DNA from 3 places in the Pseudomonas sp. TE3786 genome. Region 3 is predicted to be linked to each of the others. Evidence: predicted binding sites of a transcription regulator. Region 3 holds the regulator's gene; each other region holds the start of a gene.
The links. Region 3 encodes FliA, which starts transcription of late flagellar genes. Its sites were predicted from a motif close to CTAAAGTTTNNNNNNNNNNNGCCGNTAA; they were not measured.

Region 1 (4,005 bases), on a different contig from region 3:
TGCTGACCGTCACCCAGATGCTGCGCAAGAAAGGCGTGGTCGGAAAGTTCGTCGAGTTCTACGGCGACGGCCTGGCCACCCTGCCCCTGGCGGACCGCGCCACCATCGCCAATATGGCCCCGGAATATGGTGCCACCTGCGGCTTCTTCCCGGTGGACGACATCACCCTCGGCTATTTGCGCCTTTCCGGCCGGCCGGATGCCACGGTGGCGTTGGTCGAGGCCTACAGCAAAGCCCAGGGCCTATGGCGCGAGCCGGGCCACGAGCCGCTGTTCACTGATGCCCTGGCCCTGGATATGGGCACCGTCGAAGCCAGCCTGGCCGGGCCGAAACGTCCGCAGGACCGCGTCGCCCTGCCCAACGTCAGCAAAGCGTTTGATGACTTTCTCGGCCTCCAGATCAAACCGGTGCCCACGGATGAAGGGCGCTTGCTGAGCGAGGGCGGGGGCGGCACGGCGATTCACGATGACTCGCTGGTGACCGGCGTGGAATACGAATTCAACGGGCATACCCACCGCCTGAAAGATGGGGCGGTAGTGATCGCCGCCATCACCTCGTGCACCAACACCTCCAACCCCAGCGTGATGATGGCGGCCGGTCTGCTGGCGAAAAAGGCCGTGGAGAAAGGCCTGCAACGTCAACCCTGGGTGAAAAGTTCGCTGGCCCCCGGCTCCAAGGTGGTGACCGACTACTACAACGCCGCCGGCCTAACTCAGTACCTCGACGCCCTCGGCTTCGATCTGGTGGGTTATGGCTGCACCACCTGCATCGGCAACTCCGGGCCGCTGCCCGAGCCCATCGAAAAAGCCATTCAGCAGTCGGACCTGACCGTGGCCTCGGTGCTCTCCGGCAATCGCAATTTCGAAGGTCGCGTCCATCCACTGGTGAAAACCAACTGGCTGGCCTCGCCGCCCCTGGTGGTGGCCTACGCATTGGCCGGTACCGTGCGGATCAACCTCAGCGCCGACCCGCTCGGTACGGATAAAAACGGAAAACCTGTGTACCTGCGCGATATCTGGCCCAGCCAAGCGGACATCGCCGAGGCCATTCAGAAAGTCGACACCCAGATGTTCCATAAGGAGTACGCCGAGGTCTTCGCTGGCGATGACAAGTGGCAAGCCATCCAGGTGCCGGATGCCGATACCTATGAGTGGCAGGCCGATTCCACCTATATCCAGCACCCGCCGTTCTTCGAACGCATCACCGAGGCACCGCCGAAAATAGGCAATATCGCCGGGGCGCGCATTCTTGCCCTGCTCGGTGATTCGGTGACCACCGACCACATCTCCCCCGCCGGCAATATCAAAGCCAGCAGCCCGGCCGGACGCTACCTGCAGGAAAAAGGCGTGCAGGCCCAGGACTTCAATTCCTATGGCTCACGGCGCGGCAACCATGAAGTGATGATGCGCGGCACTTTTGCCAATATCCGTATCCGCAATGAAATGCTCGGCGGCGAAGAAGGCGGCAACACCCTGCATATACCCAGCGGCGAGAAGCTGGCGATCTACGATGCAAGCATGCGTTATCAGCAGGAAGGCACACCGCTGGTGGTGATTGCCGGCAAGGAATACGGCACCGGTTCGTCCCGCGACTGGGCCGCCAAAGGCACCAACCTGCTCGGGGTAAAGGCGGTGCTGGCGGAAAGCTTCGAGCGCATCCACCGCTCCAACCTGGTGGGCATGGGCGTACTGCCGTTGCAGTTCGGCAATGGTCAGGACCGCAAGACCCTTGGCCTCACCGGCAAGGAAACCCTGAGCATCGGCGGTCTGGACAACGTCGAACTGAAACCGCTGATGCAGTTACCGCTGACGCTGACCCGCGAAGACGGCAAACAGGAGCAGTTCGAGGTGCTGTGCCGCATCGATACGCTGAATGAAGTGGAGTACTTCCGCGCCGGCGGCATCCTGCATTACGTGCTGCGACAATTGATCGCTGGGTAACCTGCGAAGGCTCTGACCGGCGGCCTCTGGAAGAGCCTGGGTTGCCGGCGGGTTGAGCCTACGGCCTTGAAAACTGTGCGCCAGTTCAAATCTGGTTACACTGCGTGGAAATATTGACGTCAGAAATTTCTTCTCAACTTTGCTCGGCAGCGGCCGATCAGAACGGCACGGACATTACGGATACAGCCCCATGCGCAACAATCAGCCCGTCACCCAACGTGAACGTACCTTCCCCGCTCAGCAGCGTCTGATCTCCACCACCGACCTCAAGGGCGAAATCACTTACGCCAACGATGCGTTCGTGGATATCAGCGGTTACACCCGCGAGCAACTGATTGGCTCACCGCACAATATGGTTCGTCACCCCGACGTGCCGCCGGCGGTGTTTGCGCATATGTGGACCACCTTGAAATCGGGCCGACCGTGGATGGGCATCGTCAAGAACCGCTGCGTGAATGGCGACCACTACTGGGTCAACGCCTACGTCACGCCGGTACTGGAAAACAGCCAGGTAATCGGTTTCGAATCGGTGCGCATCAAGCCCACCGCTGAACAGGTTCGCCGCGCCGAAGCGCTGTACCAACGCATCAACAGTGGCAAGGCGGCCATACCGTCGAGCAACTTCTGGCTGCCGATTCTGCAGAACTGGGCACCCTTTATTCTGCTCAGCCAGGTCGGGTTTATGGTCGGCATCTGGCTCGATTCGCACTGGGGCTTTCTGCTGGCTGCCGCGCTCTCGGTGCCCCTGGGTCTGATCGGCCTGAACTGGCAGCAACGGGGCATCCGCCGTCTGCTGCGCCTGGCCGAACAAAGCAACTCCGACCCACTGATCGCCACCATGTACACCGACAGCCGCGGCCCTCAGGCGCGTCTGGAAATGGCCATGCTCAGCCAGGAATCGCGCCTGAAAACCTGCCTGACCCGTCTGCAGGACAGCGCCGAACACCTGACCGAACAAGCCCGTCAGGCCGACACCCTGGCGCAGAACAGCTCCAAGGGCCTGGAGCGTCAGCGGGTGGAAACCGAACAGGTGGCCACTGCCGTCAACGAAATGGCCGCCACCACCCTGGAAGTGGCCAGCAACGTGGCACGCACCGCCATCGCCACCCAGGAGGCCAACCGCCTGACCGGCCAGGGCCGCGCCATCGCCGGCGAAACCCGCGACGCCATCCAGCGCCTGTCGGTGTCGGTGGGTGAAACCGGTGAAACCGTGACCCGCCTGGCCCAGGACAGCAATGAAATCGGCGGCGTAGTGGACGTGATCAAAGGCATCGCCGACCAGACCAACCTCCTCGCCCTTAACGCCGCCATCGAAGCTGCGCGTGCCGGTGAAATGGGCCGCGGCTTTGCCGTGGTGGCCGATGAAGTGCGTTCGCTGGCCCAGCGCACGGCGGAATCCACCGGGCAGATCCACCAGTTGATCGCCAAGCTGCAACGCACCGCCGAAGAAGCCGTACTGACCATGGAAATCGGCCGCAAACAGGCCGATGAAGGGGTTGAGCGCGTACTGCAAGCCGACCAGGCCCTGGCCGGGATCAGCGATGCCGTAGCCAATATCGCCGACATGGCCGACCAAATCGCCGCCGCCGCGGAAGAGCAAAGCGCCGTGGCCGACGAGATCAACCAGAACATCACCACCATTGCTCACTTGGCCGACCAGACCTCCGGCGAAGCGCAGAATACCGCGCAACTGAGCAAGGAACTGACCATCACCGCGCAACGGCAATCGGCGTTGGTGGAGCGGTTTAACCGCTGACCGCCAATCGCGGCTGAAGCCGCTCCTAGGGCCTGTGTGGTCCCGTAGGAGCGACTTCAGCCGCGATGCTGGTGGGTGAATGCGGCAACCCGCTGCGCCGCGCTATCCAGATGCTGCTCATGGCTAAACCCCGATGCCTTCAGCGGCTTGAGGTCATGATCCGCCGCTGCCAGCCACAGCACCTCAATCTGCGCAGACAGGGCGTACTGCGCCACCATCTCTTTATTGCCCAAGGCATCCCGCTCGCCCTGCACGATCAGGGTTGGCGTGCGCAGTTCAGCCAGATGCGCTACCCGCGGTTTCTCCGGC
Region 2 (4,005 bases), on a different contig from region 3:
CCGAGGCTGGCGCTGGCGCCTACCGAGTAGTGCTCGTTCAGGCGCATGCCGCCGGCGAATTGCAGGTTGTGCTGGTTGCCATTGCTGCTGGCTTCGCCGCGGTAGGCGGTGGCGTCCAGGCCCAGGCAGTAGCGTTGGGCCGCGCCGGGTTGGCAGTGGCTTTGGTTCAGATCGCCCAGGCGGCGATTCTGGCTGTTGATCAGGTGGTTGACGGTGTCGGCGCTGGTGATCAAGGAGCTTTGCAGGTAGACCAGATCCTGCATCACGCCGATGGGCGTGTAGGCATCCGGCAGGCCGGCCTCTGGCACGATTGGCGTGGCGTCTTTCCAGATAAAGGCGCGAGCGCCGCTTGTGCCGACTACGGTGCGGCCGTCGTCGCTCACGCCGGTGGCGGCACTGGTGGTGGCACCGCTCAATACGCCCAGGTTGGTCATGCCAGAAGCGGCGGTCCAGCGGAAGGCGCGGGCGGCATTGTCGGCCTGGGTGGAGGTACCCACCACCACCGAACCATCGGCGTTTACATCGCTGGCACTGCTGGAGGTACCGCCCAAGGTGCCCAAACCCTGCATACCTTTGGTGGTGCTCCAGCGAAAGGCTTCGTCGCCGGTCGCCGAGGTGCTGGTGCCGACGACTACCGAACCATTGCGGTTGGCGGCTTTGGCGGAACTGTCGGTATAGCCCGGCAAGCCGCCGAGATCGGTCATGGTGCCGCTGGCGATATCCCAGCGGAAGGCATGTTTAATGGAGTTACTCCGGTTGATGTCGCTCTCGCCGACGACGACGGTGCCATCGCCACTTACGCCAAGCGCCCAGGATTGCGAGCCACCGAGAGTACCCAGCAGTTGCTGGCCGCCTGCCTGGGTCCAGCGAAAGGCTGTGTAGTTACCTGGCGGGGCATAGACGTTGCCTACCGCCACGCTACCGTCGTCACTGACACTGGCGGCAATGCCGTCAGTGTAATCGCCCACTTTGACCACGCCGTTGGTGGCATCCCAGCGAAATGGGCCTCTCAAAACGCCTACGATATAGCGCCCATCGCTGCTGGTTGCGTAGATAGTCGCGCCGGCAAGCTCCGCCGGTAACGTGCTCATCCCCTTGTCAGCCGTCCAACGAAACGGCTGAGTCCCGACCAACCCAAACACCGTCTGACCATCGCCGCTGATGGTCGTGGCATTCACGGTGTCTGTACCGTTCGGCAAATTACCCAAATCCATCATCACCGCTCCAGCGGGCTGGGCGGCGAGAAGGGTGAGCGTGGAGAGAACAGCGGCGGGAATCAGGTGCCAGGGGGAGAGCGCCTGGGCGAGGGGGGAGCGGGAAAACGGAAGGGATTTCATGACACCACCTGCGGGAAAAATGAAGCGGCAAGCTTCGGCAATGTGGTGCTGGGGTTTATGTCGTTTGGTTCCGGCTGGCTGGCGGGATTGGTGCTTTCAATTGCGTAGGAAAGGTCTTTGAGTGCCGGCGGTGTGCGGGGCTTCAAGCCAGTGGTGGTGCCGGGCAAGCGGGGTGGCGCGTGGGCGTTGGCGTGATTATTCCTACGGGCTATGCTCGCCCGGTGCGCCTAGTTGCCTACGGGCTTGTCGGCGGGAGCTGGCTTGTCGGGATTTTCCTTGGGCCGGCATAGTTCAGCCCGTCGCTGAATGGTTCAGCGATCGGGTTTGACGGCCTGTAAGTACATGGTGCACAGCCTCCTGATTGTTCTTTCTTATGGCGGCTGTACGCGGGGCATCTTCGGGTGCGCCGGGTTTCGCACCTTGTCCCCGGTCCGTCAACCCGCGTATAGCTGCCTCCCTTCGTTTGACGGCGATGTCTGGCAGCCCTTCTCAATCTTAAGGTGCGCTATGACTTATCCAAATACCCTTACCCCCCATCCTCCTGTTCTGAACCGGGAGGTGCTGTGATGAAAACCACCCAACCCCAAACCTTCTGTGTACCCGATGATGTTCCGGTGTTTGCGGTAAATGCCGACGTGCCGCTGACCGACGCGCTGGAACAGACCGTGATCCTGCTGGATGGCGTTACCCGGCTGCTGATGACCGACAGCCTGGATAACGACGCTGGCCGCAATACCGCCCAATACCTGCTGGAAATGGCCAATGCCCTGGTGGCGGCCTGTCTGGTGGCGGTGCGGGTGAAAGTTAAGGCGTAACCCCTAGGTTGGGTCGGTCCGCGTTCGGCGAAGCCCACCACGGGCCGGCCCAAGCTACACGATCAAAAGCATCGCGGCGCTTTGGCGTTGTGCGAGCAGCCCCAGGTTGAACCAATCGCTGTAAATATCCCCGTTAAGTCGTTGATCTGCTTACCCGCTGCTACGCTTGATTTGCTTGCGCCTGTGTAGGGCGCGTCATCGTCATAGCGTCGCCGGCATTGGCGCGCCACTTGGCGCCGTAGCTCGAGCCGTGCCCAGGCACCGTTCACAGTGGGGAGTGAAGTGTGAAGAACTGGACCCTGCGCCAGCGCATTCTGGCGAGTTTTGCGGTGATCATTGCCATCGTCATTCTGATGATCGCGGTGGCCTATTCGCGGCTGGTAACCATCGAGGCCGGTGCCAAGAGCGTGGCCAACGACTCCATGCCCGGGGTGTATTTCAGCTCCTATATCCGCAGCAGTTGGGTCGACAGTTTTATCCTCGCCCAGCAGGTGGTGGGCCTCTCCGATGAGCAGGTGATCAGCCCGGCGACCTTTCAGGAATTCCATATCAACGACGAAAAGCTGATGGCGCGGGTGGCCGAGTACAAGAAGTCGATTGTTGATGAGTCCGATAAAGCCGCGTTGGAGGACTTTCTCAAGCAGCGTGAGCAGTTCAATACGCTGCTTGCCGCGGTGCTGGAAGACTTTCAGCAAGGCCGTCCGCTGGATGCCCGTAAGGCGCTGAACGAGAACCTGCGCCCGGTGTGGGCCAAGGGCCGCGAGCAGTTGCTGCAGATGGTGCAGTACAACAAGGACCGCGCCGATGTGGCCACCACCAGCATCGCCAGCCAGGCGGCCGGGGCCAAGGTGAGCATGCTGCTGTCGGTGCTGCTGGTGATTGCGGTGGCGTTGATCAGCGGCTTTGTGTTGATGCGGGCGATCATGGGCCCGCTGAACCATCTGGCGCAGATTCTTACGGTGATGCGCACCGGCAACCTCACCACCCGTTTCAATAATGTGCGTGCCGATGAGTTCGGCGCGGTACAGAGCGGCTTCAATGCCATGGTCGATGACATTACTGCGCTGGTGTCGCAGTCGCAGCGCTCGGCGGTGCAGGTAACCACTGCGGTGACCGAAATCGCCGCCACGTCCAAACAGCAGCAAGCCACGGCCACCGAAACCGCCGCCACCACCACGCAGATTGGTGCCACCTCGCGGGAAATTGCCGCCACCTCGCGGGATCTGGTGCGCACCATGGGCGAGGTGAGTTATTCCGCCGAGCAAGCCTCGGCTCTGGCCGGCGCCGGCCAGGTGGGGCTGCTGCGTATGGAAGAAACCATGCGCCAGGTGATGGGGGCCGCCGAGTTGGTGAATGCCAAGCTGGGCATCCTTAATGAGAAGGCCAGCACCATCAATCAGGTGGTGACCACCATCGTCAAAGTGGCCGACCAAACCAATCTGCTGTCGCTGAACGCGGCTATCGAGGCGGAAAAAGCCGGCGAATACGGGCGCGGGTTTTCGGTGGTGGCCACCGAGGTGCGGCGCCTGGCGGACCAGACTGCCGTGGCCACTTACGACATCGAGCAGATGGTGCGGGAAATCCAGTCGGCGGTATCGGCCGGGGTGATGGGCATGGACAAGTTCTCCGAGCAGGTGCGCCGTGGCATGAGCGAGGTGCAGGAGGTGGGCGAGCAGTTGTCGCAAACCATCGACCAGGTGCAGGCGCTGGCCCCGCGTGTGGTGGTGCTGAACGAGGGCATGCAGGCCCAGGCTACCGGTGCCGAGCAGATTAACCAGGCGCTGACGCAGTTGGGCGAGGCCACGGGGCAGACGGTGGAGTCGTTGCGTCAGGCCAGTTTCGCCATTGAGGAG
Region 3 (4,005 bases):
ACACGTTTTCGGCGATGTGGCAGCACTCCACCAGCTCATTGAGCTGGAGGAACCCGGCACCACCCTTGACGGTATGGAAACCGCGGAAAATCGCGTTGAGCAGGTTGGAGTCATCCGGGCGGCTTTCCAGCTCGACCAGTTGCTCCGATAGCTGCTCAAGAATTTCGCCGGCCTCTACCAGGAAGTCCTGGAGGATTTCTTCATCGGCGCCGAAGCTCATCTGTGTGCTCCCTAAAACCCAAGGCTGGATAGCAGATCGTCTACATCGTCTTGATTGGAGGCGACGTCTTCACGCTTATCGGCATGAATCTGCGGACCTTCACCATGAGAAGGCTCTTTTTCTTTTTCTTGTTCAGCACGTAGTACCGCATGGTCGTGCTCAATACCGGCAAAACGATCGACTTGACTGGCCATCAGCACCAGTTTCAGCAGGTTGCCTTCCACTTCGGTAACCAACTGGGTAACCCGCTTGATTACCTGACCGGTGAGGTCCTGGTAATCCTGCGCCAGCAGAATGTCGTTGAGGTGGCCGGACAACTTGGCGCTATCACGCTCGCTGTTAGCCAAGAACAACTCGATACGTTTTGCCAACTCGCGGAATGCCTCAGCGCCCAACTCGCGGCGCATAAAACGGCTCCAATCAGCGCTCAACGTGCCAGCTTCGGAATGCAGGTCATTCACCAGCGGCGCGCTCTGCTCCACCAGATCCATGGTGCGATTAGCCGCTTTCTCGGTCATGGTCACAACATAGTTCAGGCGTTCGGTGGCATCGGTGATCTGCGACACTTCCTTGGCATGAGGTACACGGGGGTCGAGCTGAAAGTTGACGATGGCGTTGTGCAGCTCACGCGTCAGTTTTCCCACCTCGTGATAAAGCCCGCGATCACGAACTTTATTGAGCTCGTGGATAAGCTGCACCGCGTCGCCAAAATTACCTTTTTCAAGGCTCTCAACGAGCTCGCGGGCATTGGATTTTAAGGACGACTCAAGGTCGCCCATGGGTAGATCGTCGTGCGCCATAATGCCCCCACGGCTGGTATCAGCCGTTAACACGCTCGAAGATTTTTTCGATCTTCTCTTTCAGGACCTGGGCTGTGAACGGCTTGACTACATAGCCATTCACCCCGGCTTGCGCCGCTTCAATAATCTGGTCGCGCTTGGCTTCGGCGGTAACCATCAGCACCGGCAGGTGCTTGAGACGATCATCGGCACGCACCGCGCGGAGCAGGTCGATACCGGTCATACCCGGCATGTTCCAGTCAGTCACGAGAAAGTCGAAGCTGCCGCTATGCAGCATGGGTAGAGCAGTAGTCCCGTCATCTGCCTCAGCGGTGTTGGTGAATCCCAAGTCGCGCAAGAGGTTCTTGATGATCCGTCGCATCGTTGAGAAGTCGTCAACGATGAGGATTTTCATGTTTTTGTCCAAGTCGACCTCCGTACAGTCCTAAACGCACCCAGCACCTGGATGCGCGTTGAATCGAGAAACTGGCAGTACCGCTCAGCTAGCGCGCCACTCGCTCAAGCGTGCACGCAAACGAGCGGCACACTGGCTATGCAACTGGCTGACCCGCGATTCGCTGACCCCCAGCACTTCACCAATTTCCTTGAGATTCAGTTCTTCGTCGTAATACAGCGACAACACCAACTGTTCGCGCTCCGGCAGTCCGGAAATGGCCGCTGCCAATGCCGATTGGAAACGTTCATCTTCCAGATCGCGCGAAGGCTCGAAGTGGGTAACGCCAGCGTCTTCGCGCAGACCTGTGTGTTCGCCGTCCTGAAGAAGGTCGTCGAAACTGAACAGGCGACTGCCCAAAGTGTCGCCAAGAATGCCGTAGTAATCCTCGAGACTCAATTGGAGTTCGGCCGCAACTTCTTGATCTTTAGCGTCTCTGCCAGTTCTGGCTTCAATTTTTCGGATCGCGTCGCTGACCATGCGACTGTTGCGGTGCACCGAACGAGGTGCCCAGTCGCCTTTGCGCACTTCATCCAGCATAGATCCGCGGATGCGAATGCCGGCGAAAGTTTCGAAACTGGCACCTTTGGTGGAGTCGTATTTTTTCGACGCTTCGAGCAGGCCGATCATGCCGGCCTGGATAAGATCTTCCACCTGCACACTGGCTGGCAGACGTGCCAGCAAGTGGTAGGCGATGCGTTTGACCAGTGGGGCGTAACGCTCGATCAACTGGTGCTGGGAGTCCTGCGCCTGTGCCTTGCTATACATACGGAGCCCATTGCCTGATGTCATACGGCCGTGTCAGCAAGCGGTTGCTGGACCAGACGCTCCACGAAGAATTCCAGATGTCCGCGCGGATTGGCTGGTAACGGCCAGGTGTCGACCTTCTGCGCGATAGCCTTGAAGGCCAGAGCGCACTTGGAACGAGGGAAGGCCTCATAAACTGCGCGTTGCTTCTGCACCGCCTTGCGTACCGATTCGTCGTAAGGCACTGCGCCGACGTACTGCAAAGCGACATCAAGGAAACGATCAGTCACTTTGGTCAGCTTAGCAAACAGGTTGCGACCTTCTTGCGGGCTGTGGGCCATGTTGGCCAGCACGCGGAAACGGCTCATGCCGTGGTCGCGATTGAGCAGTTTGATCAACGCGTAGGCGTCGGTGATGGAGGTGGGTTCATCGCACACCACCACAATCACTTCCTGGGCCGCACGGACAAAGCTCACCACCGCATCGCCGATACCGGCGGCGGTGTCGATCACCAATACATCGAGGTTGTCACTGATATCGCTGAACGCCTGGATCAGGCCAGCGTGTTGCATGGGCGTGAGTTGCACCATGCTCTGGGTGCCGGACGCCGCCGGCACGATACGGATACCGCCCGGACCTTGCAGCAGCACATCACGCAATTCGCACTCACCACTGATGACGTCCGCCAGCGTGCGCTTGGCCGACAGCCCCAGCAGCACGTCGACGTTGGCCAGGCCCAGGTCGGCGTCCATCAGCATCACTCGCCGACCCAGATCAGCCAGGGCCAGGGATAGATTGACCGAGACATTGGTCTTGCCGACGCCACCCTTGCCGCCGGTCACCGCGATCACCTGTACGGGATGCATACCCATGTTATCCACACACCTTGTCTAGCTTCGACTGGGGCCACTTGGCTGGTTACGTTCAGGTTGCCCTTAGAGGGCGACCGAAACGCCTGAAAACTTTATTGCTCGAACGCTGACCTGGCTGTTCAGCCTGCTCGGCGCGCCGGATTCTGATACAGCCCGGCGAACATATCGGCCATCGCATCCTCGCTGGGATCCTGTGGCGCCTGCAGGCTCACTGCCCGGCTCACCAACTGGTGGCTGCGTGGTACATGCAAATCATCCGGAATCCGTGGACCGTCTGCCAGATAGGCTACCGGTAGATGCTGGCTTATAGCCAGACTTAATACTTCACCCAGGCTGGTCGCTTCATCGGCCTTGGTAAGGATACAGCCACTCAGGCCGCAGCGCTTATAGCTATGGTAGGCGGCCTTGAGCACTTGGCTCTGGCTAGTAGCGGCCAAAACCAGATAATTTTTCGATTTGACCCCGCGACCGGCCAAGGTTTCCAACTGCATGTGCAGGGCCGGATCGCTACCTGGCAAGCCGGCGGTATCGATCAGCACCACACGTTTGCGCGCCAGCGGCTCCAGCGCCTGGGTCAGAGACTGCCCCGGATCTACCTGAGTCACCGACACATTGAGAATCCGCCCCAGGGTTTTCAGTTGTTCCTGGGCACCGATACGGTAGCTGTCCATGCTCACCAACGCGACATGCTGCGCGCCGTACTTGAGCACATAACGGGCGGCCATTTTTGCCAGTGTAGTGGTTTTACCCATCCCAGCCGGGCCCACCAGGGCAATCACGCCCCCCTCCTCCAGTGGCTCGACCTTCGGTGTTTTAATCGCATGGGCCAGGTGGGCGAGGATCATGCGCCAGGCTTGACGTTGCTCCGCCACCTTGCTGACGCGCTCCAGCAGCACCCGCGACAGCTCGGCCGGCAGGCCCATGCGCTGCAGA

Region 1: ACVW0Y_RS09685 (methyl-accepting chemotaxis protein) is a predicted target of FliA. The motif match lies at 2,073-2,100, and genes of this name have one in related genera.
Region 2: ACVW0Y_RS01030 (methyl-accepting chemotaxis protein) is a predicted target of FliA. The motif match lies at 2,216-2,243, and genes of this name have one in related genera.

The regions. Positions count from the first base shown of each region.
Region 1 is NZ_JBSRZF010000006.1:209,448-213,452, forward strand. It holds gene acnA (aconitate hydratase AcnA) at 1-1,940, shown strand, start outside; gene ACVW0Y_RS09685 (methyl-accepting chemotaxis protein) at 2,131-3,696, shown strand; gene ACVW0Y_RS09690 (alpha/beta family hydrolase) at 3,753-4,005, opposite strand, start outside.
Region 2 is NZ_JBSRZF010000001.1:224,838-228,842, forward strand. It holds gene ACVW0Y_RS01020 (autotransporter domain-containing protein) at 1-1,337, opposite strand, end outside; gene ACVW0Y_RS01025 (DUF3077 domain-containing protein) at 1,904-2,152, shown strand; gene ACVW0Y_RS01030 (methyl-accepting chemotaxis protein) at 2,437-4,005, shown strand, end outside.
Region 3 is NZ_JBSRZF010000005.1:160,326-164,330, reverse strand. It holds gene ACVW0Y_RS08225 (chemotaxis protein CheA) at 1-220, opposite strand, end outside; gene ACVW0Y_RS08220 (protein phosphatase CheZ) at 232-1,020, opposite strand; gene ACVW0Y_RS08215 (chemotaxis response regulator CheY) at 1,040-1,414, opposite strand; gene fliA (RNA polymerase sigma factor FliA) at 1,499-2,245, opposite strand; gene fleN (flagellar synthesis regulator FleN) at 2,242-3,081, opposite strand; gene flhF (flagellar biosynthesis protein FlhF) at 3,192-4,005, opposite strand, start outside.